DNA from 3 places in the Neobacillus sp. PS2-9 genome. Region 1 is predicted to be linked to each of the others. Evidence: predicted binding sites of a transcription regulator. Region 1 holds the regulator's gene; each other region holds the start of a gene.

Region 1 (10,759 bases):
TCCTCGAGTACGAACTGAGGAATGACAATCGTCCCTTCTAAAAATCCAGTCTGGCAAATATCAGCTACCCGGCCATCAATAATGACGCTTGTATCTAATATTTTTAATGCCTTTCCAGCTGCCTTTTCTGCTTCTTCATCGCCCGCCTTTTTCTTATGACCACGGTTTCCAAACAGCCCTAATAGCTCATCCCGTTTCTTAAAGCCTACTTGGAATCCAAGGTAGCCAAACAATAAGGTTAACAAAATAGGAGCAACCGCATTTAAGATTGGCACTTGAACAGCATTTAGCGCAAAGCCAACTAAGAAGGCAACAAATAACCCAAAAATAAGGCCCAAACTACCAAAAAGGACATCCGTCACAGGAACTTTTACTAACGAATCTTCCGCCCATTTAATAAAATTAAAGACGTAATCTACTGCCCAAAAGGTAATAAGATAAAAAATAATAGCCCCTAACATAGCAATAACATAAGAGTTATTAATTACTGGAATGTCATTTATATGAAGAAGTCTGAACAATTCCGGTAATAACAATATTCCTAGCGTACCTCCCATAATGAGGAAGCATGCCTGCACAATACGTTTTAACATTCCTTCACCTCCTCTAATTCATTATAAACATTTTCTTAAAATTGAAACGTTAATTTGATGATTATTTTTCCAAAATGTAAATCGTTTGAAATATATTCGTTATTAGAAAGGAATAATGATTACTTCCCATAGGTTAGCACTGGAAAAATCCATTGTCAAACAATTGGAAATCCCTACTCCCACTCTATATATATCCTTATAGATGGCGATCGGTATATAGGCGATCTTTGACTAATTTAAACCCTTCTTTAATTTTTTTAGCCCGAACTTCCCCAATCCCTTCCACTTCATCTAGCTCTTCTACTGTTGCCATCATAATTTTAGATAGCTCCCCAAAGCTGCTAATCAAGTTTTCAATAATGATGGACGGCAGTCTCGGAATTTTATGAAGGATGCGATAGCCACGCGGTTTCTTATTTTCTTCCAAATGAACATAACCATGGTAGCCCATTAATTTTAATAAAACCGTATCCTCGATATTTCCACTGGCAGTCAATACCTGCATTCTCTGCAAAACTTCACGTGCCTTAATATCCCGTTCAAATGCGTAATCTTTGATAATTAAGAGTGTTTCTTCTTCTAATTCCATTAATATTTCATTCATCTGTAATCGAATGAGCCGTCCTTCTGTTCCAAGTTCATGCAGAAAGGATAATAGTTCATTTTTTATCTTTAACACCATTTCAAACCGATGAAGAACAAGCAAGAAATCGTTATATGTAACCGACTCCTCAAATTCAAGAATACTTAGGTTTGTTATACTCTGCTCCAGCACTACCTTATACTTTTCTAGCGTCTGAATCGCTTGGTTTGCTTTTGTTAAGATGACGGAGATATCTTTTAACGAATAGCGGAAATTCCCTTGGTAAAGGGTAATGACATTTCTTCTTTGTGAAATGGCAATGACAAGTGTTTTCGTTTGTCTAGCTACTCGTTCAGCCGTACGATGCCGCATGCCTGTTTCGGTCGAGGATATTTCTGAATTGGGGGCAAGCTGGGCATTAGCAAAAAGAATCTTATTTCCTAATTCATTTAAAATAATTGCACCATCCATTTTTGCTAACTCATATAAAAAGCTTGGTGAAAAGGGACAATTAATCTCAAAACCTCCATCGACAATACTTTTCACCTTGTCATTGTATCCCACGACAATCAGCCCGCCTGTATTTGCTCTTAGAACATTCTCAATCCCCTCGCGAATAGGTGTCCCTGGTGCAATAAACTGTAATACCTCATTTATTGATTGTTCACCAAGCTTTTTATTTTCCATCTGCTACCCTCCCAACGCTGCTTTGAGTGCCTCACTAACGGAAGATACGCCTATTAGTTGAACTCCCTCTGGTGCCTTCCAGCCTCCTAAATTGTTTGCAGGTAAAATCACTCGTTCAAAACCTAATTTTGCAGCTTCTTGAACGCGCTGCTCAATTCTTGAAACCCTTCTTACTTCACCCGTTAGTCCGACCTCGCCAATAATACAGTCAGTCGGTTTTGTTGGCTTATCTCTAAAACTGGAAGCAATACTAACCGCAACAGCTAAATCGATCGCAGGTTCATCTAATTTGACGCCCCCTGCAACTTTTAAATAGGCATCCTGATTCTGCAAAAGCATACCCACTCTCTTTTCTAAAACCGCCATTAACAGTGGTACACGGTTATGGTCAATACCCGTTGCCATTCTTCGCGGGTTACCAAAGCTAGTTGGTGAAATTAACGCTTGTATTTCAACTAACACCGGCCGTGTCCCTTCCATCGAGGCTACTACGGTCGAACCTGCCGCTCCACGGGAACGTTCTTCCAAAAAAATTTCCGATGGGTTCTCTACTTCATCGAGGCCAAATTCCTTCATTTCAAAGATACCCATTTCATTGGTTGAGCCAAAGCGATTCTTCACAGCCCGTAAAATCCGATAGGTGTGATGTCTTTCCCCTTCAAAATAAAGAACAGTATCCACCATGTGCTCTAACAGCCTAGGCCCCGCAATAGACCCTTCCTTTGTCACATGACCCACGATAAAAATAGCAATCCCTTTGGTTTTACCAATTCTCATTAATTCAGAGGTACATTCACGAACCTGAGATACACTACCTGGTGCTGATGTTACATCTGGATGGAAAATGGTTTGGATTGAGTCAATAATAACAAAGCTAGGATTTGTACTTTCAATGGTGCGGTTAATTTCATCAAGATTGGTCTCTGAGTATACAAATAAGTTTTCAGATGCAATACCTAATCGTTCTGCACGGAGCTTTGTCTGCCTCATTGACTCCTCACCAGATATGTATAATACCTGATTCCCTTTTTTAGCTAACTGCGAAGAAACTTGCAGCAAGAGGGTCGATTTTCCGATTCCCGGGTCTCCCCCTATTAAAACCAATGAACCCTTAACCACTCCACCGCCAAGTACACGATTCAGCTCATTTAAGTCAGTTAATATTCTCGGTTCATTTTCCATCTCAATAGATGTAATAGGCATTGGTTTGGTTAAGATATTTGAACCGCTTGGAGAATGGGCAAACGCTCCTCTTCTTGTTGTACCCGTTACTTCAACCTCTTCAACCATCGAATTCCATTGTCCGCAGCCTGGACATTTTCCCATCCACTTGGGAGACTCATATCCGCACTCCTGACACATAAACTTTGTTTTTCGTTTTGCCATCGATTTCTTCTACCTTTCCATATATCCCAAAAATGAAAAAAGAGGTACACGGTTGGACTTTATTCACGTGTACCTCTGCTTGACCATATCAAACTAAATGATTCAGTGATGGAAATGGTCTATTTTACTAAACTAGTTTTTTCAGCCATTCTTACGACAAACTCACCATCAACTACATCAATTATAGCATGCTGACCTGTTAATAAGGTGCCTTTTAACAGCTCTTCAGAAAGACGGTCTTCAATATGCTTTTGAATCGCTCTGCGTAACGGTCTTGCACCATATTCTGGGTCATACCCTTCTTGGGAAATTTTCCCCCTTGCGGCAGCTGTTAATTCTAATGAAATATTTTGTTCATTTAGACGCTTAATTAATTGATCAGATAGCAATGTAACGATCTCATCCAAATGCTTCTTCTCTAACGCATGGAAAACAATGATTTCATCAATCCGGTTCAAGAATTCAGGACGGAAGGCTTTCTTTAGCTCTTCCATTACTTTCCCCTTCATGTCTTTGTAATCATGCTCGCCATCCTGGATATTAAAGCCCACATACTTGTTTCGCTTCAGGGCTTCCGCACCAACGTTGGATGTCATAATGAGAACTGTATTTCTGAAATCCACTGTTCTTCCTTTTGAATCTGTTAAACGGCCATCTTCAAGGACTTGAAGGAGAATATTAAACACATCTGGATGTGCCTTTTCAATCTCATCAAGCAGAATAACAGAGTATGGTTTCCGGCGGACCTTTTCCGTTAATTGACCGCCTTCCTCATAGCCGACATATCCTGGAGGGGAACCTACAAGTCTAGAGGTAGAGTGCTTCTCCATATATTCAGACATATCGATCCGAATCATCGCATCCTCGTCACCAAACATCGCCTCAGCAAGGGCACGCGCCAATTCCGTTTTACCCACTCCAGTAGGTCCAAGGAAAACAAAGGAACCAATAGGGCGCTTTGGATCTTTTAATCCGGCTCTAGCACGACGTACCGCTTTTGAAACAGCAATGACTGCTTCCTCTTGGCCAATGACACGGGAATGCAGTAATTCCTCTAAATTAAGTAACTTAGCTGTTTCTGTTTCTGCAAGCTTAGAGACAGGTACTCCCGTCCAGCTTGATACCACAGTTGCAATATCCTCTACTGTTACTTCATTGTTTTCTTTTCCTTGCTTTTCCTTCCACGTCTTCTTCGTTTCTTCTAACTGTTCGCGAAGACGCTGCTCTGTATCTCTTAGTGACGCAGCCTTTTCAAACTCCTGGCTTTGTACTGCCGCATCTTTTTCCTTACGTACTTCATCGAGCTTGACCTCTAATTCTTTTAAATTTGGAGGTGTCGTATAGGAACGGAGTCGTACCTTCGAGCCAGCTTCGTCGATTAAATCAATCGCCTTATCAGGCAGGAATCGGTCGGAAATATAACGGTCAGAAAGCTTAACTGCTGCTTCAATTGCTTCATCCGTAATCGAAACACGGTGGTGAGCCTCATATCGGTCACGCAAGCCTTGTAAAATTTGAACAGATTCTTCAGCAGTTGGCTCATCCACACGAATCGGCTGGAATCGGCGTTCTAGTGCAGCATCTTTTTCAATGTACTTTCGATATTCATCAAGCGTGGTCGCTCCGATACACTGAAGTTCGCCGCGTGCAAGCGATGGCTTTAAAATATTGGATGCATCAATCGCACCTTCTGCGCCTCCTGCCCCAATTAATGTGTGGAGCTCATCAATAAACAAGATGATATTCCCTGCTTGGCGGATTTCATCCATAACTTTTTTCAAACGGTCTTCAAATTCTCCGCGGTATTTGGTTCCGGCAACAACCGTTCCCATGTCTAGTGTCATTACACGCTTATCTCGAAGAATTTCAGGTACCTCATTGTTTACAATTTGCTGGGCAAGACCTTCAGCAATCGCTGTTTTACCCACTCCTGGTTCACCAATTAATACTGGATTGTTCTTTGTCCGGCGGCTAAGAACTTCAATGACACGCTGTATTTCTTTACTCCGGCCAATAACAGGATCCAGGCTGCCTTCACGGGCAATGGAGGTTAAATCTCGAGCAAGGCTATCGAGTGTTGGTGTATTAGCACTAACAGATGCTCCGCCCTGATGTCCCCCAGATTCATTACTTCCTAATAATTGAAGAACCTGCTGACGTGCTTTGTTTAAGCTTACACCCAAATTATTAAGTACTCGAGCAGCTACTCCTTCTCCTTCACGAATCAATCCCAGAAGGATATGCTCTGTACCCACATAAGAATGTCCTAGCTTTCTTGCCTCATCCATCGATAATTCAATGACCTTTTTCGCTCTAGGTGTATAGTGAATCGTTTGAGAAGCTTCTTGTCCTTTGCCAATTAAAGTTTCTACTTCCTTCTGAATTTTATCAGAACCCAATCCAAGACCATAAAGTGCTTTTGCTGCAATTCCTTCACCTTCTCGAACTAAGCCTAACAAAATATGTTCTGTTCCAATATTGTTGTGTCCAAGACGAATCGCTTCCTCTTGTGCTAATGCAAGAACCTTTTGTGCTCTTTCAGTAAAACGGCCGAACATCATATTCTCTTCCTCCTCACCTATTTTTGCTGTTCCATTTTAAGTCGTTCTCTAATTAAAGCTGCTCTCCTAATATCCCTTTCATGAGGTCTTAAAGGACCTCCGGCATATTGCTGGAGAAAACCTGGCTGTGTTAAAATCATTAATTCATTTAATATGGTTTTAGGCATGTTATCAATAAGGCCCATATCTATTCCAAGCCGTACATCAGATAAACACCTTGCTGCTTCCTTCGTTTCAATAATACGACTATTCGTTAGAACCCCCAACGAGCGAAAGACTCTGTCTTCTAATTGTATGTTCGAAGTTTTCCGTAATGCTTCCCTCGCTGACCTTTCTTGTGAGATGAGTTGGCTTACAACCCCTTTTAAGTCACGGCAGATGTCTACTTCTGATTTTCCAAGAGTAATTTGATTAGAGATTTGAAAAATATTACCTAGAGCTTCACTTCCCTCACCATAAATTCCTCGTACAACCAGCCCTAATTGGTTGATTGCTGGGATAATTCGATTAATTTGCTGCGTAAGGATTAACCCTGGCAAATGCATCATCACGGATGCCCGGAGGCCAGTTCCAACATTGGTAGGACAGCTTGTTAAATAGCCATACTGTTCATCAAACGCATATTGAATATTACTTTCTAGCCAATCATCTATTTCATTAGCAGCATCCAATGCTTCTGATAGTTGCAAGCCTGGAAACAAGCATTGAATTCGGATATGATCCTCTTCATTTATCATTATACTAACTTCTTCATTTTCGGTTAAAAGAACTGCACCATATGGTGAATCCTCCGCCAGATTCGGACTAATTAAATGCTTTTCTACTAGTACTCGTTTTTGTAGAGGCTGCATACTGTCAACTTTCAACAGTTCCATCTGTCCGAACTTTTGTAAATCCGTCTTTTGAAAAATTTCCTCCAAATTTTCTATAATTCTTTTTGCTTCTTCATGTGAAAAAAGTGTTGGAAATTTATATGCGTCAAAGTTTCGGGCTAAGCGAATCCGTGAACTAAGGACTATATCCGAATCAGGTCCCTCTTCGCTCATCCAGGAACTAACTGCCTGATTAAGAAAACGTTCAAGCGACACGTTATTCCCCTCCCTCTTCACTTCCATTTAATTGTTTCTCTAATGTGCGAATCTCATCGCGGATCTCCGCCGCTTTCTCAAATTCCTCGTGGGAAATGGCGTTCCGTAAATCATGTTTTAATTCATCAATTTGCTTACGGAGAAAGATACTGCCGCCAATTCGTTTTGGAATTTTACCGTTATGTGTCCAGTTGCCACTATGCAACCTTCGTAATACAGGTTTTAGCTGTTCTTTAAATGTGTCATAGCAATACGCACATCCAAAGCGCCCAACTTTTAAAAACTGAGGAAATGTCATGGAGCAGTGTTCGCATTGAAGGATTTCTTCTTGATGGAAAGGGCTTTGATTGGATTTTTGATATGAATCAATATTGAGTAGGCCTGCTAATAAGTTATTAAAAGCAAATCCTGTTTCTCCACCAATCATAAACATTTCGCCCTTTTCCTGCGCACATTTTTCACAAAGATGCACTTCTGTTTTTTCGCCATTAATGATTTTTGTAAAATGAAGTGCTGCAGGCCTTTGATTACATTCTTGGCAAATCATCTTTTCACCTCTCCAGCAGCAAAAATTATTTATATTTTAATGATGTTAACATAGCTTTTAGCATTCTCGCACGCAATTCATCTCGGTATGGAAGATCAATATATAATACTGAACGGTCAATTACACTTAACATAATTTTAGCTTCCCGATTCGTAATAATCTCTTCCTGAACCAGTCGTAAAATGACATCCTCAGCACTTGTTTGGCTAATGTGCTTTTGAATAAGTGAGAGCAGTTGTTCAATTAAGTGGGCCAAATCATGGGATTGAACCTTCATAATTCTGATGTATCCACCCCCACCTCTCTTGCTTTCGACAATATAGCCTCTTTCTATGGTAAAACGAGTGTTTATAACGTAATTAATTTGTGAAGGAACACATTGAAATTTATCAGCGATTTCACTTCGTTTAATTTCAACAAGGTCTTCCTCACTCATTTCAAGGACTTGCTTTAAGTATTTTTCAATGATATCGGAGATGTTTCTCATCTTCCCACCCCCTATCTTTCTGACTTTGACTATCTTTGACTTTAATTATACTGAAAACTTTATGTAGATGCAACGATTCCCTACTAATGATTTTCCCCAAATCTCGCGGTTGCGAAACCTTTAATTGTTTAAAAAATTTCATGATTGGAGGTTTAGAATCTAGATAGTTTGGGTGTTGAGGGATATTATCTTTTAATGATATACAAAAAAAAGACAACCCATCAAAGGTTGTCTTTTTTTTTGCCTGGCAACGTCCTACTCTCACAGGGACTTTCGTCCCAACTACCATCGGCGCTGAGAAGCTTAACTTCCGTGTTCGGTATGGGAACGGGTGTGACCTTCTCGCCATAATTACCAGACTATTTTGTTAGAGAGATCGTTCTCTCAAAACTAGATAATGCAGAAGAAGTGTTTGTAAACTACGAGTTCGCTTTAAAAATTGGTTAAGTCCTCGAACGATTAGTATCAGTCAGCTCCACATGTTACCACGCTTCCACCTCTGACCTATCAACCTGATCATCTTTCAGGGTTCTTACTAGCTTGACGCTATGGGAAATCTCATCTTGAGGGGGGCTTCATGCTTAGATGCTTTCAGCACTTATCCCGTCCGCACATAGCTACCCAGCGATGCCTTTGGCAAGACAACTGGTACACCAGCGGTGCGTCCATCCCGGTCCTCTCGTACTAAGGACAGCTCCTCTCAAATTTCCTGCGCCCACGACGGATAGGGACCGAACTGTCTCACGACGTTCTGAACCCAGCTCGCGTACCGCTTTAATGGGCGAACAGCCCAACCCTTGGGACCGACTACAGCCCCAGGATGCGATGAGCCGACATCGAGGTGCCAAACCTCCCCGTCGATGTGGACTCTTGGGGAGATAAGCCTGTTATCCCCGGGGTAGCTTTTATCCGTTGAGCGATGGCCCTTCCATGCGGAACCACCGGATCACTAAGCCCGACTTTCGTCCCTGCTCGACTTGTAGGTCTCGCAGTCAAGCTCCCTTGTGCCTTTACACTCTACGAATGATTTCCAACCATTCTGAGGGAACCTTTGGGCGCCTCCGTTACTCTTTAGGAGGCGACCGCCCCAGTCAAACTGCCCACCTGACACTGTCTCCCACCCCGATAAGGGGTGCGGGTTAGAATTTCAATACAGCCAGGGTAGTATCCCACCGACGCCTCCACCGAAGCTAGCGCTCCGGCTTCTCAGGCTCCTACCTATCCTGTACAAGCTGTACCAAAATTCAATATCAGGCTACAGTAAAGCTCCACGGGGTCTTTCCGTCCTGTCGCGGGTAACCTGCATCTTCACAGGTACTATAATTTCACCGAGTCTCTCGTTGAGACAGTGCCCAGATCGTTACGCCTTTCGTGCGGGTCGGAACTTACCCGACAAGGAATTTCGCTACCTTAGGACCGTTATAGTTACGGCCGCCGTTTACTGGGGCTTCGATTCAGAGCTTCGCGTGAGCTAACCCCTCCTCTTAACCTTCCAGCACCGGGCAGGCGTCAGCCCCTATACTTCGCCTTGCGGCTTCGCAGAGACCTGTGTTTTTGCTAAACAGTCGCCTGGGCCTATTCACTGCGGCTCTTCGAGGCTATTCACCTCAAAAAGCACCCCTTCTCCCGAAGTTACGGGGTCATTTTGCCGAGTTCCTTAACGAGAGTTCTCTCGCTCACCTTAGGATTCTCTCCTCGCCTACCTGTGTCGGTTTGCGGTACGGGCACCTTTTATCTCGCTAGAGGCTTTTCTTGGCAGTGTGGAATCAGGAACTTCGGTACTAAATTTCCCTCGCTATCACAGCTCAGCCTTCACGGAAAGCGGATTTTCCTACTTTCCAGCCTAACTGCTTAGACGCGCATATCCAACAGCGCGCTTACCCTATCCTCCTGCGTCCCCCATCACTCAAACGATAAAGAGGTGGTACAGGAATATCAACCTGTTGTCCATCGCCTACGCCTTTCGGCCTCGGCTTAGGTCCCGACTAACCCTGAGCGGACGAGCCTTCCTCAGGAAACCTTAGGCATACGGTGGATGAGATTCTCACTCATCTTTCGCTACTCATACCGGCATTCTCACTTCTAAGCGCTCCACCAGTCCTTACGGTCTAGCTTCAACGCCCTTAGAACGCTCTCCTACCACTGACATCTAAGATGTCAATCCACAGCTTCGGTGTTACGTTTAGCCCCGGTACATTTTCGGCGCAGAGTCACTCGACCAGTGAGCTATTACGCACTCTTTAAATGGTGGCTGCTTCTAAGCCAACATCCTGGTTGTCTAAGCAACTCCACATCCTTTTCCACTTAACGTAAACTTTGGGACCTTAGCTGGTGGTCTGGGCTGTTTCCCTTTTGACTACGGATCTTATCACTCGCAGTCTGACTCCCACGGATAAGTCTTTGGCATTCGGAGTTTGTCTGAATTCGGTAACCCGATGAGGGCCCCTAGTCCAAACAGTGCTCTACCTCCAAGACTCTAACTACGTGAGGCTAGCCCTAAAGCTATTTCGGAGAGAACCAGCTATCTCCAAGTTCGATTGGAATTTCTCCGCTACCCACACCTCATCCCCGCACTTTTCAACGTGCGTGGGTTCGGGCCTCCATCCAGTGTTACCTGGACTTCACCCTGGACATGGGTAGATCACCTGGTTTCGGGTCTACGACCACATACTCAATCGCCCTATTCAGACTCGCTTTCGCTGCGGCTCCGTCTCTTCAACTTAACCTTGCATGGGATCGTAACTCGCCGGTTCATTCTACAAAAGGCACGCTATCACCCATTAACGGGCTCTAACTACTTGTAGGCACACGGTTTCAGGAACTATTT
Region 2 (10,759 bases), 1.4 Mb from region 1:
GCAGCTTTAGACCCACATTCAGAAAGAGAAGAAGGCGTTCTTTTCCCAATGATGGGAACCTATATTGGAACAACCTCAGGACCTATTGCGGTAATGGAGTATGAACATGATCAAGCGAAAACCAATATCGGTTCTTTTCTAACAAATGCAGAAGTTACTGAAGCATCTACTGAAGAAAAGAAAAGGTTAGCTGAGTTAATCCAGAATGCCTATTTCATCTTAACCGAGCATTTCTCTAAAGAAGAAAATGTACTATTTCCAATGGCAGAAAGAATGCTAACAGATGAAGAAAAAGCTGAATTGTACAAAAGAATTCAAGAAATAAAGTAAGGATAGGCATTAGCCTATCCTTACTTTATTTGATTCCATTCCCACACCTTCTGATCAGATGGAAGTAAAAAAGCGATTAAACCGAGTAAGGGGAGTACCCCCAGCCATGTAATCATTGATTGTAAACCAATCCAGTCAGCAAGGTATCCTAACCCCACAGAACCAATTGCCCCCATACCAAATGCAAGTCCTACAGTTAAACCAGACATTGTCCCAATCTTTCCAGGAACTAATTCTTGTGCATAGACAACTGTCACAGAAAAACTAGTCATTAAAATAAATCCGGTAAAAATCAAAAAGATAAAGGCGATTGTTGGCGGTACATAAGGAATGAGAAACGAAAAAGGAACAGTTGCCAGCATGGAAAAGGAAATAATCTGTTTCTTTCCAAAACGGTCAGAAAGCGGACCTCCAAAGAATGTCCCAATTGCACCCGATACGAGAAAGGCAAATAAGAAAAGCTGAGACTGTTTAATGGTAAGTCCATACTCTTTAATTGCATAAAATGTATAGAAATTGGTCATTCCGGATGTGTACCAAGTCCTAGCAAAGATAAGTAACAGGATAAAGACGATTGTATTTTTAACTTCTTTGGACAACCCGTCTTTTTGATCCAACCCTGTTCTTTTACCTTTTGCTGTTTTAGGAGATTGGTTTAGTCTCTGATTATACCAACCTGCAATATAAATCAATAAAATCACAGCAAGAGCAGCAACAATGGTAAACCAAGATGCACCCCTCTGTCCTAGTGGGACTAGAATAAGCGCTGTAATAAGTGGGGCCAATGCCTGACCAGTATTTCCGCCGACTTGATAAATGGATTGAGCAAGACCTCGGCGATTCCCTGCAGCCATATAGGCAACCCTAGAGCCTTCAGGGTGAAACACGGCTGAACCGAGACCAATGAAGACAACAGCTAAGACAATCCAAGCAAAATTTGAAGCAAATCCTAATCCAAGTATTCCAACTAAAGTAAAAGTAAGTCCTATTGGCAAAGCATATGGCATAGGCTTTTTGTCAGTTACGAACCCGACTAGTGGCTGCATGACAGAGGAGACCATATTTAATGAAAAAGCAATGATCCCTAGCTGGGTGAAGCTTAACCCCATCGACTTCTCTAATATCGGAAACATAGCTGGTATAACAGCCTGAATCGCATCATTCAATAAATGACATAGCCCGATGATAAAGAGAATTTTAAACATGGTAGACTCTGAGGCTTTTGGCGTTTTAACGGGTAAAGCAGCTTGCTGACTCATTGACATCCCTTCTTTGTAAAAAGTGCAAATAGTTTTCTATCCATATCTTACTACCGATAGCCAAAAATAAGAAATATTTATTTCTGATTTTGGAATTTTTAAACTATAATGAAAGAATAATTGTTTCATAGGGGGATTTATGGAAAAGTCTGTTGAAGTATTGTTTACTCAAGAAGTTTTAAATCAATTTTTAACAAGGTTTGAATTAGAATTAAGAGTAAAGAAATTGGGAGACTTTGAGAATTATGTATTTGAAGTGTATCGCAATGACCAACCATTTGTCTTGAGGATTACCCATAGTTCACACCGCTCTTTAGGAGAAATAGAAGCAGAGCTAGATTGGATGAATTACTTGAACGAACATGGTGTTCATTGTCCAAAAGTATTTCCTTCCAAAAAGGGACAATTAATAGAATCCTTGGAGGCAGCGGATGGGTCCTGTTTTTATGCCTGTCTATACACCAAGGCTGAGGGATTTCCTGTTAAAATCAATTCTGATCAATACAATAACGAATTATTTTATGCCTGGGGTAGAGTAACAGGACATATGCATGCAGTGACAAAGCATTATAAACCGAAAAAAGGATTGAAATTACGCCCTTTTTGGCATGAAGAAGAACTCATTGATGTAAAAGCGTATTTTCCAGACGAACCGGAAATTATTAAGAATACTAATGACCTAATGAAAGAGCTAAGGGAACTTCCTCAAACGAAAGATAACTTTGGTTTAATCCATACAGATATCCATTCCGGTAATTTCTTTTATGATGGCACGAATGTCCATGTGTTTGATTTTGATGATTGCAGCTACCATTGGTTTACATCAGATATTGCCATTCCGCTTTATTATTCCATTTTTAATGGGCTACGTAATTCGAATAAACAGGAAAAAACCGAATTTGCTCATCGATTTCTAACTCACTTTACTGAAGGATATAAGGAATGTAATCCCTTACCGGAGAGATGGGAGGAACATTTACCTCTCTTTCTTCAATTAAGAGATATTACTCTTTATTCAGTTTTCCAAAAGAAGATCGCACCCGAAGACAGGGATGAGCGGTTAAATAAACTTATTAATGAGATACAATATAGGATTATCAATAAAGAAACAATTGTATAAACGATGTAGACGAAACCAAGTTGTGTCTCGTTTTTCATTTACATGCAAATTGACATAAGTAATAAATTTTTTTATAATAATTTTGAAATCAAGATAATTTTTAAAACAAATCTAAAGGATGAGTTTTTATGGAGCATGATTCAGTAGCAAAATCATTAAAGTTATTTATTGTCCTTTCACGAGCATATAAAGCGATTAATGAACATGTAAATAAAGTGATTCAAGCAAGCGGTTTAAACCCTACTGAGTTTGCTGTTTTAGAGCTTCTTTATCATAAGGGAGACCAGCCCATGCAGCAAATTGGAGGAAAAATTTTGCTAGCTAGCGGGAGTATTACTTACGTAGTGGATAAGCTGGAGCAAAAAAGAATGTTAAAAAGAATTGCTTGTCCAAAGGATCGAAGGGTCACTTATGCTCAAATTACGGAAGAGGGAAGAGCATTTATTCAAGACATTTTCCCAGAGCATGCAAATCAAATTGATCAGCTCATGTCTAGTCTAACTGATTCGGAAAAGTCGGAAGCGATTGATCTATTAAAAAAATTAGGTATACCTGCAGGTAAATTTTAATACGGCCAAAAGGTCGTATTTTTTTTGTAAAAGGAATATGATGGTAGAGTGTCGAAGAAATATATGCAGAAAACAAGATAAGGGGGATGTTTAATGAGCTTTGAAAACTATACATATGTACGCCCAAATTTAGAAGAAGTAACTGTTACATTCGATGCGTTACTGGAGCGTTTTAAAAGTGCAGCTTCAGTTGAGGAACAGAGTGAGGCTATGCATGAAATTAATGCACTTAGAAATGACATTGGAACCATGTTCAACTTATGCTATATTCGTCATTCCATTGATACAAACGATGAGTTTTATAAGCAAGAACAAGACTATATGGATGAAATTCAGCCTGAGGTTGAAGGTCTAGCTACAAAGTATTATCAAGCATTGGTAGAATCAACATTTCGCCGTGAATTAGAGGAAAAGTGGGGCAAGCAGCTTTTTGCTCTTGCAGAAGGTCAGCTTAAGACATTTAAGCCAGAAATTGTCCCATTACTTCAAAAGGAAAATCGTTTATCAACAGAATACACAAAGCTAATTGCATCAGCAAAGATTGATTTTGAAGGTGAAGAGAGGACTTTAACACAATTACAACCATTTACTGAGTCGACAGATAGAGATATGAGGAAACGGGCAAATGAGGCAAGGTTTGGGTTCTTAGCAGAGAATCAGGCAGAGCTTGATCGAATTTTCGATGATCTTGTAAAAGTAAGAACCGAGATTGCTCAGAAGCTTGGATACAATAACTTTGTAGAGTTAGCTTATTATCGAATGATGAGAACAGACTACAATGCAGAAATGGTAGCGAATTTTCGTCAGCAGGTGAAGGATTTTATTGTTCCAATAGCTACAAAACTAAAAGCTCGTCAACAAGAGAGAATTGGTCTTGACCAATTGAAATATTACGATGAGGGATTTATTTTTAAAACAGGAAACGCGGTTCCAAAAGGCAGTCCTGAATGGATCATTGAAAACGGACAGAAAATGTACGAAGAACTTTCAGAGGAAACGGGATCATTCTTCCGTTTCATGCAAGACAATAACCTTATGGATCTAGTAGCCAAAAAAGGAAAAGCTGCTGGCGGTTACTGTACATTTATTGAAAATAATAAAGCACCATTTATTTTTTCTAATTTTAATGGCACATCAGGTGATATTGATGTCTTAACGCATGAAGCTGGGCATGCTTTCCAAGTTTATTCTAGTCGTCACTTTGAGATTCCAGAGTACTATTGGCCTACCTATGAAGCATGTGAAATTCATTCCATGAGTATGGAATTCTTTACATGGCCTTGGATGGAGCTGTTCTTCAAGGAAGATACAGATAAATATAAGTTCTCCCATTTAAGTGAAGCCCTATTATTCCTCCCATATGGTGTATCTGTTGATGAATTCCAGCATTGGATATATGAAAATCCAACCGCAACACCAAAGGAACGTAATCTTCAGTGGCGTGAGATTGAGAAAAAATACTTACCACATAAGGATTACGATGGTAATGAATACTTAGAAAACGGCTGTTTCTGGCAGCGTCAAAGCCATATATACAATTCTCCATTTTATTATATAGATTACACGCTTGCACAAATTTGTGCCTTCCAATTTTGGAAACGTTCAAGAGAAAATCAAGAAGAGGCCTGGAATGATTATGTAAATCTATGTAAGCTTGGTGGAAGTATGTCATTTACCAAGTTAGTGGAAGCAGCAAACCTCATTTCTCCATTTGAAAACGGCTGTGTAGAATCAGTAGTTGGTGAGATTGAGAATTGGCTCAATTCTATTGAGGATAAAAAACTATAAGAAATAAATGAAAGAGGTTGACTCAGTCAACCTCTTTCACTTTTTTATTGAAACAGAACCATGTCAGAAACGACTTTTAATTGGCCATCTTCTAAAATGGCTTGTAACTTATTAGCATCTGGCTGTTCAAGGATAAAGTCAGCAATGGTATCTTCGAGTTGTTCCTGAATGACCCTGCGGAGTGGGCGTGCACCGAAAGCAGGGTGGTAACCAAGCTCAGCTAACTTTTCTTTAGCTTCTGACGTAATGTGTAACTCAATATTTTGTTCGGATAATGTTTCTTGTAATTCTTTTATCATTAAATCAACGATATATAAGATATTTTCACTGTCTAATGCGTTAAATTCAATGATATTATCAAAGCGATTTAGGAATTCCGGTTTAAAGAAGCTACCCAAAGAGTCAAGAATGGTGGCTTCTTCAACTGCCTCATTTGTACTAAAACCAACGTGGATTGATTTATGACCGACACCCGCATTACTTGTCATAATGATGACAGTATCCTTAAAGCTTACAATTCTTCCTTGGCTATCTGTAAGACGGCCATCCTCAAGAATCTGTAAAAACATATGTTGAACATCAGGATGTGCCTTTTCAATCTCATCTAACAAAATAATATTATAAGGATTTCTACGTACTTTTTCGGTAAGCTGTCCTGCCTCATCATGACCAACATAACCAGGAGGTGAACCAATTAATTTTGAAACGCTGTGTTTCTCCATATATTCGCTCATATCTAGACGAATCATGGCATCTTTTGTACCGAATAGTTCTTCAGCAAGTGTTTTTGAAAGTTCTGTTTTTCCGACACCAGTAGGACCAACAAAGAGGAAGGAGCCAATTGGCCGATTTTTTGACTTTAAGCCAGCACGACTGCGTCTAATCGCTTTTGCTACTTTTTTTACAGCCTTTTCCTGCCCAATGACTTTATGATTTAAATTTGCTTCTAAATCCTTCATCTTACACTGTTCTTCTTGTTGCAGTTTTCCAACTGGAATCCCTGTTTTTTGTTCAATAATTTCTTGAATATGTGAAACCTGAACAACCGGTCTTTCAGAGCTTGTATCTGTATTTAATGATTTCTCAAGCTGTGACTCTTCATCACGGAGTTTAGCTGCAGCTTCATATAGTTCCTTTTTAAGGGCTTCTTCCTTGGCAGCTGCAATCTCTTTTAAGCGGGACTCAATTTGTTCAGTACTTTTATAATCAGAGTTTAAATTTAATTTTGAACCAGCTTCATCAAGTAAATCGATGGCCTTATCTGGTAGGAAGCGATCTTGGATATAGCGCTGTGACAATTGGACACATGCATGGATGGCTTCATCAGAATATACCACTTCATGATAATCCTCGTACTTCTTTTGAATTCCTTTTAAAATTTCGACAGCAGCCTCTGCTGTTGGTTCAAGAACATGAACCGGCTGGAAGCGGCGTTCTAGGGCTGAATCCTTTTCAATCTGGCGATACTCTTTGAGGGTTGTTGCACCCACTACTTGTAATTCCCCACGTGCTAATGCAGGTTTCAAAATATTTCCTGCATCCATTGATCCTTCTGCAGAAACTGCACCGACAAGCAAATGAATTTCATCGATAAAAAGAATAATATTATTACGTTCTTGTAATTCAGTGATCAATTTTTTCATTCGTTCTTCAAACTGCCCACGAATTCCAGTATTGGAAACAAGGGAGGCAACATCTAAAAGATAGACCTCTTTATTCTTTAGTTTTCCTGGTACAGCTCCTTCTGCAATCTGAAGGGCAAGACCTTCAGCAATAGCTGTCTTACCTACACCAGGTTCACCGATTAATACGGGGTTGTTTTTGTTTCTTCTGTTGAGAATTTCAATGACACGTTTCACTTCATCTTCTCGACCGATAACTGGGTCTATAAGACCTGCTTTCGCCATGTTGCTTAGATTACGGCCGAATTGATCGATAAATCCACCATGTGAAGCTTTTTGTTGAGCTGTAAATGGTTCATTGATTTGAGAATCCTGTGGTACGTGATTACTCATAAACAGATTTTCAAAAGGAAAGCTAGGGAACGAGTTCATATGTGATCCAAAACTAGAACCCAAGGTTTGCTTTTCCTTCAAATAGCATTCCTGACAGAGTTTTATTTCCTTACGTTGGCCATTGATATTCATATTTAACTGTACATTTGCATGGTTTACATTACATTTTTGACAAAGCATAAGCAAATAACCTCCTAAAAATATATATAAGTTGTTTAACATCATCGTTTGACTTTGACTATCTTTGACTTTATGAGCATAGTATACTCTGACCTTTTTTGACTTTCAAGTGATTTGTTTATAGAAATGGTTGCCAATTACAGAAAAAAGCTCGTCTTTGTTTGTCCCTTAACTCATATATTGATGATAAGGGGGAGATGATGTGAGGAAAAATTGGCCAGCAGCCTTTCAAATTGCGGCAGTCTATGTTGGAACAGTGATTGGAGCAGGGTTCGCCACAGGAAAGGAAATCGTTGAGTTTTTTTCACGGTTTGGATTCTTTGGCTTTATTAGTATATTAATGAGCGGGTATCTCTTTATTGCATTAGGGTCTAAGTTAATGAGAATAGCTGCACAAATAAACGCAAAATCATATCAAGAGTTAAATGAGTACTTGTTTGGCAAATGGCCGGGTAGGGTTATTAACATATTTATGCTTTTTATGCTTCTAGGGGTAAGCGCAGTAATGCTTGCAGGTGCAGGGGCTGTTTTTGAAGAGCAGCTAGGTCTTGCTAAAAACCTGGGTGTGTTTCTGACGATTACATTATCCATTATTGTTATGTTAATTGGAACAAAGGGGCTTTTTGCAGTGAATAGTTTTGTGGTTCCACTGATGATTTGTTTTAGTCTCATATTGATGTCTTATTCCATTCAAATGCCTAATTTTTTAAATCAATTATTATATATACCCCATGCAGAAGATGGGTGGAAAAGTGTCGTGGCACCGTTTTCGTATACAGCCTTGAATCTTGGCTTAGCTCAGGCAGTTCTAGTACCGATTGCGTCAGAAATAAAAGATGATTGGACAATTAAATGGGGGGGAATTCTTGGGGGAATGGCCTTAACTCTTATCTTAATTGCTAGTCATTCAACATTGATTATGCTTCCAGATCTTGAACTATATGAAATTCCAATGGCCATTATTATGAAGAATTTAGCACCCTTTCTCCATGGCGTTTTTGTCCTTGTCATTTACGGCGAGATCTTCACTTCTGTCATTGGGAATGTTTTCGGCCTTGATCGACAGCTGAAACAATATATGGCCATCCCAACAATGGTATCGGTTTCGTCTATTTTTATCGTTTCCTATCTTATCAGCCTTGTGAATTATGGAACTCTGTTATCATATTTATATCCTTTATTCGGGTATATTTGTATGACCTTTTTTGTTTTACTTTGGATGAAACCTTTTAAACCAGCTGAAAAAAATTAAAGAGGCTGACTTCAGAGTCAGCCTCTACTTTCTGTAATTAACTATTTAAGCGGTAAAATAATAAAAATCATGATGTCAAAGACAAGATGTGAAACAATGATAAGCGGCATGCTTTTTTTCCAGTAATAGAGGAATCCCCAGGTAAGACCTGATAGAAAAGCAGCTAAAACTAACAAAAAAGAACCAGAATAGATGTGTACAGAAGCATAAAGCAATGCAGCTATTACAATACTTACCAATGGACGAAAATATTTCATTAAATTTTTCTGAATAAATCCACGCCAGAAAAGCTCTTCTCCAGGTGCAGCAACTAATAGTAAAGCAATGTACTGCCAAAATAACGAAGGTGCATACAACTTGTACAATTTTTTTAGGCTATTTTCAAATGGAATGTGAAGCAACGCCATTGCTTGAATGCCCAGCCAAAAAACCAAATAGAGTACAAATCCACTTACTACACCAAGAAAGAAATACTTGATAAACGGAACTTCATCGTCTACATCACCTTGGAGGGTAGCATAGGCAATTAACACCAGTAAAGAGCCAGAAAATATATACCAAAATATAGCTTTATCATGAAATGAAAAGTTGATGAGGATATGGGCAACAAGTAACCCGACAATAAGCCGTATGTCTAGGTTGTGTTTTTTCATTAGTGGCATCTCCTTTAAGAGTCAATAAAGGTTATTGTAGCAAAAATGATTTTCAAAGGAAATGTTTACATGAATGAATTCACAAAAATGACTGATAAGAAAAGAAAAATAAGAAAAAAATAACCTAGAAAGGAGTGATAGGGATGAGTAAGTCAAAAAGTGAGCAAGAGAGGGAATGGACAGTTAGAAAACAGGATCAAAACCCCCATGGGAAAGTAAAGTCATTAAAAGACCTTGCCAATGAAACAGGGAAGGGAAAAGAATAAGGGATTAATGAAAATGCTATATTAAAGCCTTATGTTGATTTGACACACTTGTTGATTGGAGCGGAAGGTGCGAAGACTCCTGCGGGAGTACCGGGCAGGGGAGACCCCGCAGGAGTGAGCGACGAGGAGGCTCCCCGGCACGCCCGCGAACCGCTCGTGCCTGGAGTGGAAATCAACAGATAAATTAAACAGAGCAATAAAAAAGAAAAGGCAGGATAAACTGCCTTTTCTTACGAATTTTTTCCATTAATAAGCGCTTTCTTTTACTACCTTATAGTTTTTATGGTTGACAACTGTTCGTTGATCTAATTCCAAATCACGATAATTATCCATATATGTTAGGTCGACTATTACAGAATTTTCATTTACCTTTTCAACAATCCCTTGCAAACCACCACGGAATTCTATGATATTCCCAACTTCTGCTTTTTTCATTTAGTCTCTCTCCTTTACTACAAAACTATAATAAAACCAGTTAAATAACAGTTTGCACTACTTTTCGGCATTCGTAAAGCCTTTTATTTGACAATTTGGTTAATTATTACTGAATATTTCAGGTATATGTGAAGAAAGTAGTAAAAAGAATAGAAAACGCTACCATAAGTAGAATAGTAGAAAGCGATATTTGACTTTAAGAAATGAATATACGATAAAATAATTATAGAAAAGGTGGTGCAATGAAATGAACGAAGAGTATGTAACCGATATTCTAAATAGGCTTATGACAGGTGAACTATCAGAGTATTACGTGAAGAACGAGGATTTTATGGAATTTCGCCAGGTTCTTGTAAAAAGAAAAGATTTCAAACATTTCCGTGGAATTGGTCAGCGAGGGGGAGATGTCCTATACCAGTACCTTAAAGAACCAAGAAGTTAATAGTAGACAAAACCGCTTTATTAGAGCGGTTTTTTGTTTATATTTGGAAAAATTGAAAAATTTGATAAAATATAAAAGACTATAAAATTAATTTACGTCTAAGGGGATGAGAGAGTGGTTCTTACAGAAAAAATCACGGAATTAAAAAGGGAAATTAGTAAAGTGATTGTCGGAAAGGATACAGAAGTAGAATTAATGGCAATTTCTTTATTATTTAATGGACATATATTACTTGAAAGTGTTCCAGGAACAGGGAAAACCATGCTCGCAAAAAGCTTTGCAACTGCAATTGGAGGGGAATTTTCGCGCATTCAATTTACCCCAGATGTCCTTCCAAGTGATGTTACGGGGATCCAGTTTTTTAATCCAAAGCTGCAGGAATTTGAATTACGTCCAGGACCAATAATGGCCAACATCGTTTTAGCTGATGAAATTAACAGGGCCACACCA
Region 3 (10,759 bases), 1.1 Mb from region 1:
AGATGAAACCAAAAAGCGTTATGAAGCGTAAATACTTGTAGGTTAAAAGTTAAGAAACAAGATCATTATTAGGTTTTAGGGGGTGAGGGGATGTCTTTCGCTTCGGAGACGAAAAAAGAATTAACTAACCTGGAAGTGAAAACATGCTGCATTCAATCTGAGCTATCAGCATTGATCCGCATGAACGGTTCCCTTTCCTTTTCAAATAGGAAGTTAGTTGTTGATATTCAAACCGAAAATGCTGCAATTGCTAGAAGGATTTATACCTTATTAAAAAAGAGCTACCAAATACAGGTGGAGCTGCTTGTTCGAAAGAAAATGAGGCTAAAAAAGAACAATGTGTATATTGTGCGCCTGTCAGAACAGGCGAGGGAAATTCTCGAAGATACCAAAATACTCGGGGAAGGATTTACCATTATTCATGATATTTCGCCGGACCTCATAAAGAAGAAGTGCTGTAAGCGTTCTTATTTACGCGGCGCATTTCTGGCAGGTGGGTCGGTCAATAACCCAGAAACATCTTCTTATCATTTGGAAATTTTTTCACTTTATAAAGAGCACAACGACTCTTTATGTGAATTGATGAATATATTTGGTCTTAACAGCAAAACGCTTGAGCGTAAAAAAGGCTATATTACGTATTTAAAAGAGGCGGAGAAAATTACCGAGTTTTTAAATATTATTGGTGCTCATAATGCCTTGCTGCGCTTTGAAGATGTAAGAATCGTAAGAGATATGCGGAATTCGGTCAATCGCCTTGTTAACTGTGAAACTGCCAATCTGAATAAAACGATTGGTGCCTCTATCAGGCAGGTGGAGAATATCCGCTTCATTAATCAAACAGTCGGTCTTCAAATTCTACCCGATAAACTAAGGGAAATTGCGGAGCTCCGTATGCAATATACGGATGTAACTTTGAAGGAATTGGGAGAAATGGTGTCTGGTGGGACCATCAGTAAATCAGGCATTAATCATCGCCTAAGAAAGATTGATGAAATTGCCGAAAAGCTACGGATGGGAGAAATCGCTTCAAGGGATTAGTAACTGGTTGAAATTGTTTTATGAATATAGAGAATGGACACGAGGAGGAAATGCGCGATGTTGGCAAAAGAAGTAGAAGTTAAATTGAAGACTGGTCTTCAAGCACGACCAGCTGCACTTTTTGTGCAAGAAGCAAACCGTTTCTCAGCAGATATTTTTCTAGAGAAAGATGGTAAGAAAGTTAACGCCAAGAGTATTATGGGATTAATGAGCCTTGCTGTTGGCTCAGGCGTCGTGATTAATATTATTGCAGATGGCGACGATGAAGAAAATGCGATCCACTCTTTAACTGATTTTATTCAAAAAGAACAATAAATTAAAAAGGGTTCGACTCTCGAATAGGAGTCTGAACCCTTTTTTATTACAAATAAAAAAGCAACCGGCGTTCGCCGATTGCTTGAGTAATTATTTCTTTTCTGCAGAATCAGTAGGCTTACGAGAAATGATGCTGTCGATTAGACCGTATTCTTTTGCTCTTTCAGCAGTCATGAAGTTATCGCGGTCTGTATCTTTTTGAATCACTTCAAGAGGTTGACCAGTGCGCTCTGCTAAAATGCCATTTAATTTTTCACGAAGGAAAAGAATTCGCTTAGCTGCGATTTCAATTTCAGTTGCCTGACCTTGAGCACCGCCAAGTGGCTGGTGAATCATAACTTCAGCATTTGGAAGGGCAAAACGCTTACCCTTTGCACCTGCAGCAAGAAGGAATGCACCCATAGAGGCAGCCATACCGATACATACTGTTGAAACATCTGCTTTAATATATTGCATGGTGTCATAAATAGCCATTCCGGATGTGATGCTTCCGCCTGGGCTGTTGATATAAAGAGTAATATCCTTTTCAGGATTTTCAGCTTCAAGGAATAATAATTGGGCAACAATGCTGTTAGCTACATGATCATCGATCGCGCTTCCAAGCATAATAATCCGGTCTTTTAGTAGGCGGGAGTAAATGTCATATGCTCTTTCGCCACGGTTTGTTTGTTCAATTACTGTAGGGATTAAATTCATGTTTCTTCCTCCTTTTGAATAGAAAGGTAAAAATATTATGTATTGTTATCATACACTGGATGGTCAATAAAGGTCAAACGGTTTGACTTAAATTTGTTCGACAGCTTTCCCTAATTCATCATACCCACTTCACATATTTTTAAACCCAATCCCTACTTGCAAATTGCATTGTAATGGCATATAATATGTAAGTCGTTAATATTTATGCCCTCGTGGTGCAACGGATAGCACGTAAGATTCCGGTTCTTGAGATGTGGGTTCGATTCCTGCCGAGGGCGTCATCAAATACCTCTGTTCTTTATTAAAGAGCAGAGGTATTTTTTTGTGAATTCATTCCAATATATGGCTAATAACACAAAACACATTAAAAACGGCACAAAACCCATTGAAAATTGCACAAAACACCCCGAAATCTGCACAAAACCCACCCAATTCGGCACAAAACCACCAAACATACCCCTCTTTCTAATATTTCCAATACACCAATATCCCTCTATCGTGTAAAATAGGTACCATGGGGGGATCGGAATGAACTTGAAAGCGGGTTTATGGCAGCAGCAAACGTTAAAATTGGCAATGACACAGGAATTATCTCAGGCAATTGCCTTACTACAGTATTCGGCTCAGGAGCTTACTGCCTTTTTAGAAGATAAAGTACTTGAAAACCCCTTGATGCAACTCGAAAGTAGCACGGTCAAGCCAATGAATCCCCTGATTGATCGCAATCGACGGAAACATCAAAAAGAGGAAAAGAATTGGATTGAGCAAATTGCCGAAAAACCATTTTCTCTTGAAGAACACTTACTCTCTCAATTAAAAATAACCAACCTTTCAACAGATCAACTAAAAGTGATACGACATCTCATTCTACATTTAGATGAAAACGGTTACTTTACGGGTCACCTAAATGAAATTGCAGAAAGCTTACTTGTAGATGAGGAACTAGTAGAAGAATGTCTCGCAGTCATTCAAACATTGGAACCGGCAGGAATTGGTGCAAGAAACCTGCAAGAGTGTCTGTTGATGCAACTATATTATCAAAATCCAAATAACGAACTGGCCCAAACCATCATTACAAACCATTTTGTCCCTTTCGCTGAAAAGAAATGGAGACAAATTTCTAAGGAGCTTCAGGTATCACTAAAGGAGATTCAAGATCTATTCGATCAGGTTCAGCTCCTTAATCCAAAACCAGGGGCTTTTCTAAGAGAAGAAACATCATCATATATTATTCCAGATGCCATTGTGGAACGAACGACAGATGGCCTTGAGGTGCGTATGTTTGATGACTCTCTTCCGAGGATTAGCTTTAACGAATCTTATTTCAAAAAATTTAAAGATCAGGATCAGCAGGTCAGCAAATTTCTCCACGATAAGGTTCAGGATTATCAGTGGATTTTAAAGGCCATTGAACAACGAAGAGAGACACTAACAAGAGTCATCGCGAAAATCGTTGAAAAACAAACCGTATGCCTACTTAAAGGGATGAAATATTTAGAACCGATGACCATGAAGGAAATTGCCACCGAGCTTGATATTCATGAATCGACCGTTAGTCGGGCAGTAAGGGAAAAATATATCCAAACTCCGTTAGGGACATTTTCCTTAAAATCCTTTTTTACAAGTACCATACAAACTGTTGCAGATGATGAAAGCACTTCATCAACACAGGTGAAGAATGAGATTAGTAATTTAATAGAACAAGAGAATAAAGAAAAGCCACTTTCTGACCAAGATATTGTTGGTCTTTTAAAGGAGAACAATGGAATCGTGGTATCCAGACGGACCATTGCTAAGTATCGCGAACAATTAGGGATTCAATCTTCCTCAAAAAGAAAAAGGTTTAAGTAATATAGTGGATTTCAGCTTTAAACATTGGTATTTTTATAAGGCTAGAACGACAAGATGGAAAGGAATCGACTAATGTCACAAACTACGATTACCCTATATACAAGAAAAAGCTGTCCATTATGTGATAAAGCGAAGGACACTCTCCTTGAATTAAAAGAGGAATGGAATTTTCACCTCGAAGAAATTGATATTGAAACAAGTGATGAATTAACAGAACGATATGGACTGATGATTCCAGTGGTTCTCATTGACGGAGTAGAGGCAGGATATGGCTTCGTTAACAAATTTGACATAAGAAATCGTTTACATGAAAAAAAGGCAATTTTATAAGTTGAAATAGGTTTTCACTCCTGTTACAATGAAAAACGTAGTAGGGGTGATTTTTTTTAGAGTAGGTGGGACACAATATGTCTATGGTGGACATTTAACGACCAACTACATAGAATAAAAGGAGCATGAACATCATGCAGTCATTTATCGATATCCAAAAAAAATTAGTACCCGATCTTCTTCAAGTCCTGCAGAAACGTTATTCTATCCTACGATACATAGGTTTTATGCAGCCAGTAGGTAGAAGAAGTTTAGCCGTTAGCTTAGAATTAACCGAACGAGTCCTTCGTGGTGAAGTTGAATTCCTGAAAGAGCAAAATCTTATTTTTACAAACAATGTGGGAATGAGTTTAACTTCTGAAGGGAAAAATTTACTAGAAGACTTAGAAGGTTTGATGCGTGAGTTAAAGGGTATTGATGTAATGGAATTGGAATTAAAGCACCGGCTTGGCATCAAGAAGGTCATTATCGTCCCTGGCGATAGTGATGAGTCACCGATGGTCAAAGGAGAGCTTGGCAAAGCAAGTGCGATTTGCATGAAAAAGCTTCTAAGCGGGAAAAATATCATCGCTGTTACTGGCGGTTCAACCATGGCTGCTGTTGCAGAAAGATTAACACCTGATTTTTCTAAGAAGGAATTGCTATTTGTCCCTGCTCGAGGCGGAGTTGGTGAAGATGTCCATAACCAGGCGAACACCATTTGCTCGAATATGGCAAAAAATACCGATTCTAAACATCGTGTATTCTATGTTCCCGATCAGGTCAGTTCAGAAATTTATGAATCCCTCATTAAAGAACCTGATATTCATGATGTATTGCATTTGATTAAATCAGCAAGCATGGTTCTTCATGGAATTGGGGATGCTATCACAATGGCTGAACGACGGAAAACCAACCCGGATATTAAGAAAAAGCTTGAAGATGGGAAGGCAGTCGGGGAAGCATTTGGTTATTATTTTAACGAAGAAGGCGAGATTGTCCACAAGGTATTTACGATTGGACTTCAGCTGGAAGACCTTGCAGAGATCCCACATGTGATTGCAGTTGCAGGCGGGGCCTCAAAGGCAAAAGCCATTAAGGCGTATTTTAAACAAGCACCAGCCTCGACGATACTTATTACCGATGAAGGTGTGGCTAAACGGTTGTTGAAAGGGTAATTCCTTTTAAAAAATATATCTTTTCCCATATAAAAGGAGGAAATTAACATGGCAGTAAAAGTTGGTATTAATGGATTTGGACGTATTGGTCGTAACGTATTCCGTGCGGCATTAAACAATAGCAATGTAGAAATCGTTGCAATCAATGACTTAACTGATGCAAACATGCTTGCGCATCTTTTAAAATATGATACAGTTCACGGAACTCTTCAAGAAGATGTAACTGTTGACGGTGAATACTTAGTAGTTGGCGGACACAAAGTAAAAGTTATCGCTGAGCGCGACCCTGCACAACTTGGTTGGGGAGACCTTGGTGTTGATGTAGTAGTTGAATCTACTGGCCGTTTCACAAAGCGTGAAGATGCAGCGAAGCACCTTGAAGCAGGCGCTAAAAAAGTTATCATCTCTGCACCAGCATCTAACGAAGATATCACAATCGTTATGGGTGTTAACGAAGACAAGTACGATGCAGATAACCACCACGTATTATCAAACGCATCTTGTACTACAAACTGCTTAGCTCCATTTGCTAAAGTATTAAACGATACTTTCGGAATCAAGCGCGGTATGATGACAACTATTCACTCTTATACAAATGACCAACAAATCCTTGACTTGCCACACAAGGACTACCGTCGTGCTCGTGCAGCAGCTGAAAACATGATCCCAACTTCAACTGGTGCTGCAAAAGCCGTTTCTCTTGTATTACCAGAACTTAAGGGTAAATTGAATGGTATGGCAATGCGCGTTCCAACTCCAAACGTGTCAATCGTTGACTTGGTTATGGAATTAGATAAAGAAGTAACGGCTGAAGAAATTAATGCTTCATTAAAAGAAGCTGCAGAAGGCCCATTAAAAGGAATTTTAGCTTACAGTGATCTTCCATTAGTTTCAACTGACTACAACGGAAGCACTGCTTCATCTACAATCGATGCATTATCAACTATGGTTCTTGAAGGAAACATGGTGAAAGTATTATCTTGGTACGATAACGAAGTTGGTTACTCTAACCGCGTTGTTGACCTTTGTGATTATATCGCAGCAAAAGGACTTTAATTTTTAACTTGGATATGATTGGCATTCCAGTCATAAACAAATTATAATGTTAAATGGTATTCCAAAGGGGAGCGGGGAGGATTCCCCCTCCTTTTTTTATGAAATTTAAAGCATTTAATATGCGCCCACACTAAAGGAGGTCCTTTACATGAACAAAAAAACATTAAAAGATGTGGATGTTAAAGGTAAACGTGTTTTTTGCCGAGTAGATTTTAACGTCCCAATGCAGGATGGAAAAATTACAGACGAAACACGTATTCGTGCAGCATTGCCAACGATCCAGTACTTAATCGAGCAGGGAGCAAAAGTGATTTTGGCAAGCCATTTCGGTCGACCAAAGGGAAAAGTGGTCGAAGAAATGCGCTTAACTCCAGTCGGTCTTAGACTATCAGAACTTCTTGGTAAAGACGTGAAAAAAGCAGATGAAGCCTATGGCGATTCTGTTAAAGCGTTAATAGACACAATGGCAGAGGGCGATGTTCTATTACTAGAAAACGTACGCTTCTACCCTGGTGAAGAAAAGAATGACCCTGAGTTGGCAAAAGCATTTGCGGAGCTTGCTGATGTTTATGTGAACGACGCCTTTGGTGCGGCACACCGTGCGCATGCTTCAACAGAAGGAATTGCTCATAACCTCCCAGCAGTTTCAGGCTTCTTAATGGAAAAAGAACTTGATGTACTTGGTAAAGCACTTTCTAATCCTGAGCGTCCATTTACAGCGATTATTGGTGGGGCAAAGGTTAAGGACAAGATCGGTGTAATTGAAAATCTATTAGAATTAGTCGACAACCTTATCATCGGTGGTGGACTTGCTTATACATTTGTGAAGGCACAAGGCCATGAAGTTGGAAAGTCTCTTCTTGAAGAAGACAAGATTGACCTAGCTAAATCATTCATGGAAAAAGCAAAACAAAAAGGTGTTAACTTCTATATGCCGGTCGATGCGCTAGTAGCTGATGATTTCTCTGCTGATGCTAATTCAAAAGTGGTAGCAATTGAAGAAATTCCTGCAGATTGGGAAGCTCTTGATATTGGACCAAAAACAAGAGAGATTTACGCTGATGTAATTAAGAAATCAAAACTTGTCATTTGGAATGGACCGATGGGTGTATTTGAAATTGATAAATTTGCTGGCGGTACGAAGGCCGTTGCAGAAGCACTTGCCGAAGCAGAAGGTACATATTCAGTAATTGGCGGTGGAGATTCAGCAGCTGCAGTTGAGAAGTTCGACTTAGCAGATAAAATGAGCCACATTTCTACAGGCGGTGGCGCTTCCCTTGAGTTTATGGAAGGCAAAGCATTGCCAGGCGTCGTTGCGTTAAACGATAAATAATCTTGCTCATTTATACAACTATGAAAGGATGTGCTTTTAATGCGTAAACCAATCATTGCAGGTAACTGGAAGATGAACAAAACCCTTTCTGAAGCAAGAAGCTTTGCGGAAGAAGTGAAAGGTCTTGTACCTGCTGCAGATAGAATCGATTCTATTATTTGTGCACCTGCTTTATTTTTACAAAACCTTGTAGAAGTAACAGAAGGTAGCGATGTGAAAATTGGTGCTCAGAACATGCACTTTGAAGAAAACGGAGCGTTTACAGGCGAAATTAGCCCAAAAGCACTTGCAGATCTTGGTGTGAACTATGTCATCATCGGCCACTCTGAACGCCGTGAAATGTTCAACGAAACTGATGAAACAGTGAACAAAAAAGCGCTAGCAGCGTTTAAATACAACTTAACTCCAATCATTTGCTGTGGAGAAACGCTAGAACAGCGTGAAAATGGTGAAACCAACCAATTAGTTGGTGACCAAGTGAAGAAGGCATTAGCAGGTTTAACTGATGAGCAAGTGAAGCAATCAGTGATCGCATACGAACCAATTTGGGCGATCGGAACTGGTAAGTCTTCAACTTCTAAGGATGCCAACGATGTTTGCGCGCATATCCGTCAAGTGGTGTCACAGCAATTCTCTCAAGATGTCGCAGACGCTGTAAGAATTCAGTACGGCGGCAGTGTGAAACCGGAAAACATTAAAGAATATATGGCACAGACTGATATTGATGGTGCATTAGTAGGCGGAGCAAGCCTTGAAGCACAATCATTTTTACAGTTACTGGAGGCAGGAAGTTATGAGTAAATCTCCAGTTGCTCTGATTATCCTTGATGGTTTTGGATGCAGAGGAGAACAAAAAGGTAATGCGGTTGCACACGCGAAAAAGCCTAACTTTGACCGCTTCTGGAGCAACTATCCACATTCTCATTTAACGGCATCTGGGGAGGCAGTCGGCCTACCAGAAGGACAAATGGGGAACTCTGAAGTAGGACACTTGAATATCGGTGCAGGACGTATCGTGTACCAAAGCTTAACACGTGTCAACATTGCTATCCGTGAAGGTGAATTTGAAAAAAATGAAACGTTCACAGGTGCGATGGAACACGTGAAAAAGAATGGCACGGCTCTACACTTATTTGGCTTACTATCAGATGGTGGTGTTCATAGCCATATTCAACATATGTTTGCTTTATTGAAGCTAGCTAAAGAAGAAGGCGTTGAAAAAGTATATATCCATGCTTTCCTTGATGGCCGTGATGTGGGACCAAAAACAGCTGAAAAATATATTCAGCAAACTTTGGATAAAATGAAGGAGTATGGCGTGGGCGAATTCGCAACCATTTCAGGCCGGTACTATTCAATGGACCGTGACAAGCGCTGGGAGCGTGTAGAAAAGTCTTATCGTTCTATGGTGTATGGAGAAGGTCCAGCCTACACAAACCCAATGGATGTTGTAAAGGATTCCTATGAACATGGGATCTTTGATGAATTCGTAATCCCGTCCGTGATTACAAAGGAAGATGGACAGCCAGTTGCAACGATTCAGGACAATGATGCGGTTATTTTCTATAACTTCCGTCCGGACCGTGCGATTCAGATTTCCAATACATTTACGAACGCTGATTTCCGTGCTTTTGACCGCGGACCAAAGCATCCAAAGGATTTGTTCTTTGTCTGCTTAACACACTTCAGTGAATCTGTTGATGGGTATGTAGCCTTTAAACCATCAAACTTAGACAACACGTTAGGTGAAGTCTTGGCTCAAAATAACTTAAAGCAGCTTCGAATTGCGGAAACAGAAAAATATCCTCACGTGACGTTCTTTATGAGCGGCGGACGCGAAGAGAAATTCCCTGGCGAAGAGCGGATCTTAATCAACTCTCCAAAGGTTGCAACCTATGACCTTAAGCCAGAAATGAGTGCATATGAAGTTACAGATGCATTGCTCAATGAAATCCAAAATGATAAATTTGATGCGATCCTCTTGAACTTCGCTAACCCAGATATGGTTGGACACTCTGGAATGCTTGAACCGACAATCAAAGCAATTGAAACGGTGGATGAGTGCCTAGGAAAAATTGTTGACCTGATTCTTGAAAAAGGTGGTACAGCAATTATTACAGCAGACCATGGGAATGCCGACGAAGTAATCACTTTAGAAGGCGAGCCAATGACTGCTCACACAACAAATCCTGTTCCTGTTATTGTAACTAAGCAAGGTGCAGAGTTACGTGACGGCGGAATCCTTGGAGATCTCGCTCCAACTATGTTAGATTTATTAAAGGTTGAAAAACCAGCCGAAATGACTGGGACTTCATTAATAAAATAATACCGTTCGTTTCAATCGGACTAATTAAACCATTTATAAGGAGAGATATTAAATGCCATTTATTGCAGATGTATACGCTCGTGAAGTATTAGACTCCCGTGGTAACCCAACAATCGAAGTAGAAGTATTCACAGAATCAGGTGCGTTTGGTCGCGCTCTAGTTCCAAGTGGTGCTTCTACTGGTGAATACGAAGCAGTTGAACTTCGTGACGGTGACAAGTCTCGCTACCTTGGTAAAGGTGTTCTTAAAGCAGTTGACAACGTGAACGAAATCATTGCTCCAATGCTTGTAGGAGAAGAATTCAGCGTACTTGATCAAGTATCGGTTGACCATGCATTAATCGAGCTTGATGGAACAGAAAACAAAGGTAAGTTAGGTGCAAACGCAATCCTTGGTGTGTCTATGGCCGTTGCTCACGCTGCAGCAAACTACCTTGATATTCCTTTATACCAATACCTTGGCGGATTCAACTCTAAGCAGCTTCCAGTTCCAATGATGAACATCGTTAATGGTGGAGAGCATGCTGATAACAACGTTGATATTCAAGAATTCATGATCATGCCTGTAGGTGCTCCAAGCTTTAAAGAAGCACTTCGTATGGGCGCTGAAATCTTCCATACATTAAAATCAGTTCTTAAAGCAAAAGGTCTTAA

The links. Region 1 encodes CtsR, which represses protease genes until heat stress. Its sites were predicted from a motif close to ATGGTCAATAAAGGTCAAACA; they were not measured.
Region 2: the regulator CtsR is predicted to act here: its motif matches at 7,347-7,367, upstream of RCG25_RS18905 (ATP-dependent Clp protease ATP-binding subunit).
Region 3: the regulator CtsR is predicted to act here: its motif matches at 2,112-2,132, upstream of clpP (ATP-dependent Clp endopeptidase proteolytic subunit ClpP).

The regions. Positions count from the first base shown of each region.
Region 1 is NZ_CP133269.1:5,120,415-5,131,173, forward strand. It holds gene RCG25_RS25655 (PIN/TRAM domain-containing protein) at 1-593, opposite strand, end outside; gene disA (DNA integrity scanning diadenylate cyclase DisA) at 790-1,863, opposite strand; gene radA (DNA repair protein RadA) at 1,867-3,249, opposite strand; gene clpC (ATP-dependent protease ATP-binding subunit ClpC) at 3,369-5,810, opposite strand; gene RCG25_RS25675 (protein-arginine kinase McsB) at 5,828-6,898, opposite strand; gene RCG25_RS25680 (protein-arginine kinase activator protein McsA) at 6,900-7,445, opposite strand; gene RCG25_RS25685 (CtsR family transcriptional regulator) at 7,471-7,932, opposite strand; rRNA gene rrf (5S ribosomal RNA) at 8,175-8,291, opposite strand; rRNA gene RCG25_RS25695 (23S ribosomal RNA) at 8,372-10,759, opposite strand, start outside.
Region 2 is NZ_CP133269.1:3,756,652-3,767,410, reverse strand. It holds gene RCG25_RS18930 (hemerythrin domain-containing protein) at 1-330, shown strand, start outside; gene RCG25_RS18925 (MFS transporter) at 351-1,589, opposite strand; gene RCG25_RS18920 (phosphotransferase enzyme family protein) at 1,729-2,709, shown strand; gene RCG25_RS18915 (MarR family winged helix-turn-helix transcriptional regulator) at 2,838-3,278, shown strand; gene RCG25_RS18910 (M3 family oligoendopeptidase) at 3,372-5,066, shown strand; gene RCG25_RS18905 (ATP-dependent Clp protease ATP-binding subunit) at 5,111-7,261, opposite strand; gene RCG25_RS18900 (YkvI family membrane protein) at 7,464-8,513, shown strand; gene RCG25_RS18895 (CPBP family intramembrane glutamic endopeptidase) at 8,555-9,166, opposite strand; gene RCG25_RS18890 (DUF6254 family protein) at 9,310-9,432, shown strand; gene RCG25_RS18885 (YkvS family protein) at 9,679-9,867, opposite strand; gene RCG25_RS18880 (hypothetical protein) at 10,115-10,309, shown strand; gene RCG25_RS18875 (AAA family ATPase) at 10,424-10,759, shown strand, end outside.
Region 3 is NZ_CP133269.1:995,900-1,006,658, forward strand. It holds gene RCG25_RS04780 (gluconeogenesis factor YvcK family protein) at 1-31, shown strand, start outside; gene whiA (DNA-binding protein WhiA) at 91-1,041, shown strand; gene RCG25_RS04790 (HPr family phosphocarrier protein) at 1,099-1,356, shown strand; gene clpP (ATP-dependent Clp endopeptidase proteolytic subunit ClpP) at 1,447-2,052, opposite strand; tRNA gene RCG25_RS04800 (tRNA-Arg) at 2,259-2,330, shown strand; gene rpoN (RNA polymerase factor sigma-54) at 2,581-3,903, shown strand; gene RCG25_RS04810 (glutaredoxin family protein) at 3,976-4,233, shown strand; gene RCG25_RS04815 (sugar-binding transcriptional regulator) at 4,368-5,390, shown strand; gene gap (type I glyceraldehyde-3-phosphate dehydrogenase) at 5,439-6,446, shown strand; gene pgk (phosphoglycerate kinase) at 6,595-7,779, shown strand; gene tpiA (triose-phosphate isomerase) at 7,819-8,580, shown strand; gene gpmI (2,3-bisphosphoglycerate-independent phosphoglycerate mutase) at 8,573-10,105, shown strand; gene eno (phosphopyruvate hydratase) at 10,158-10,759, shown strand, end outside.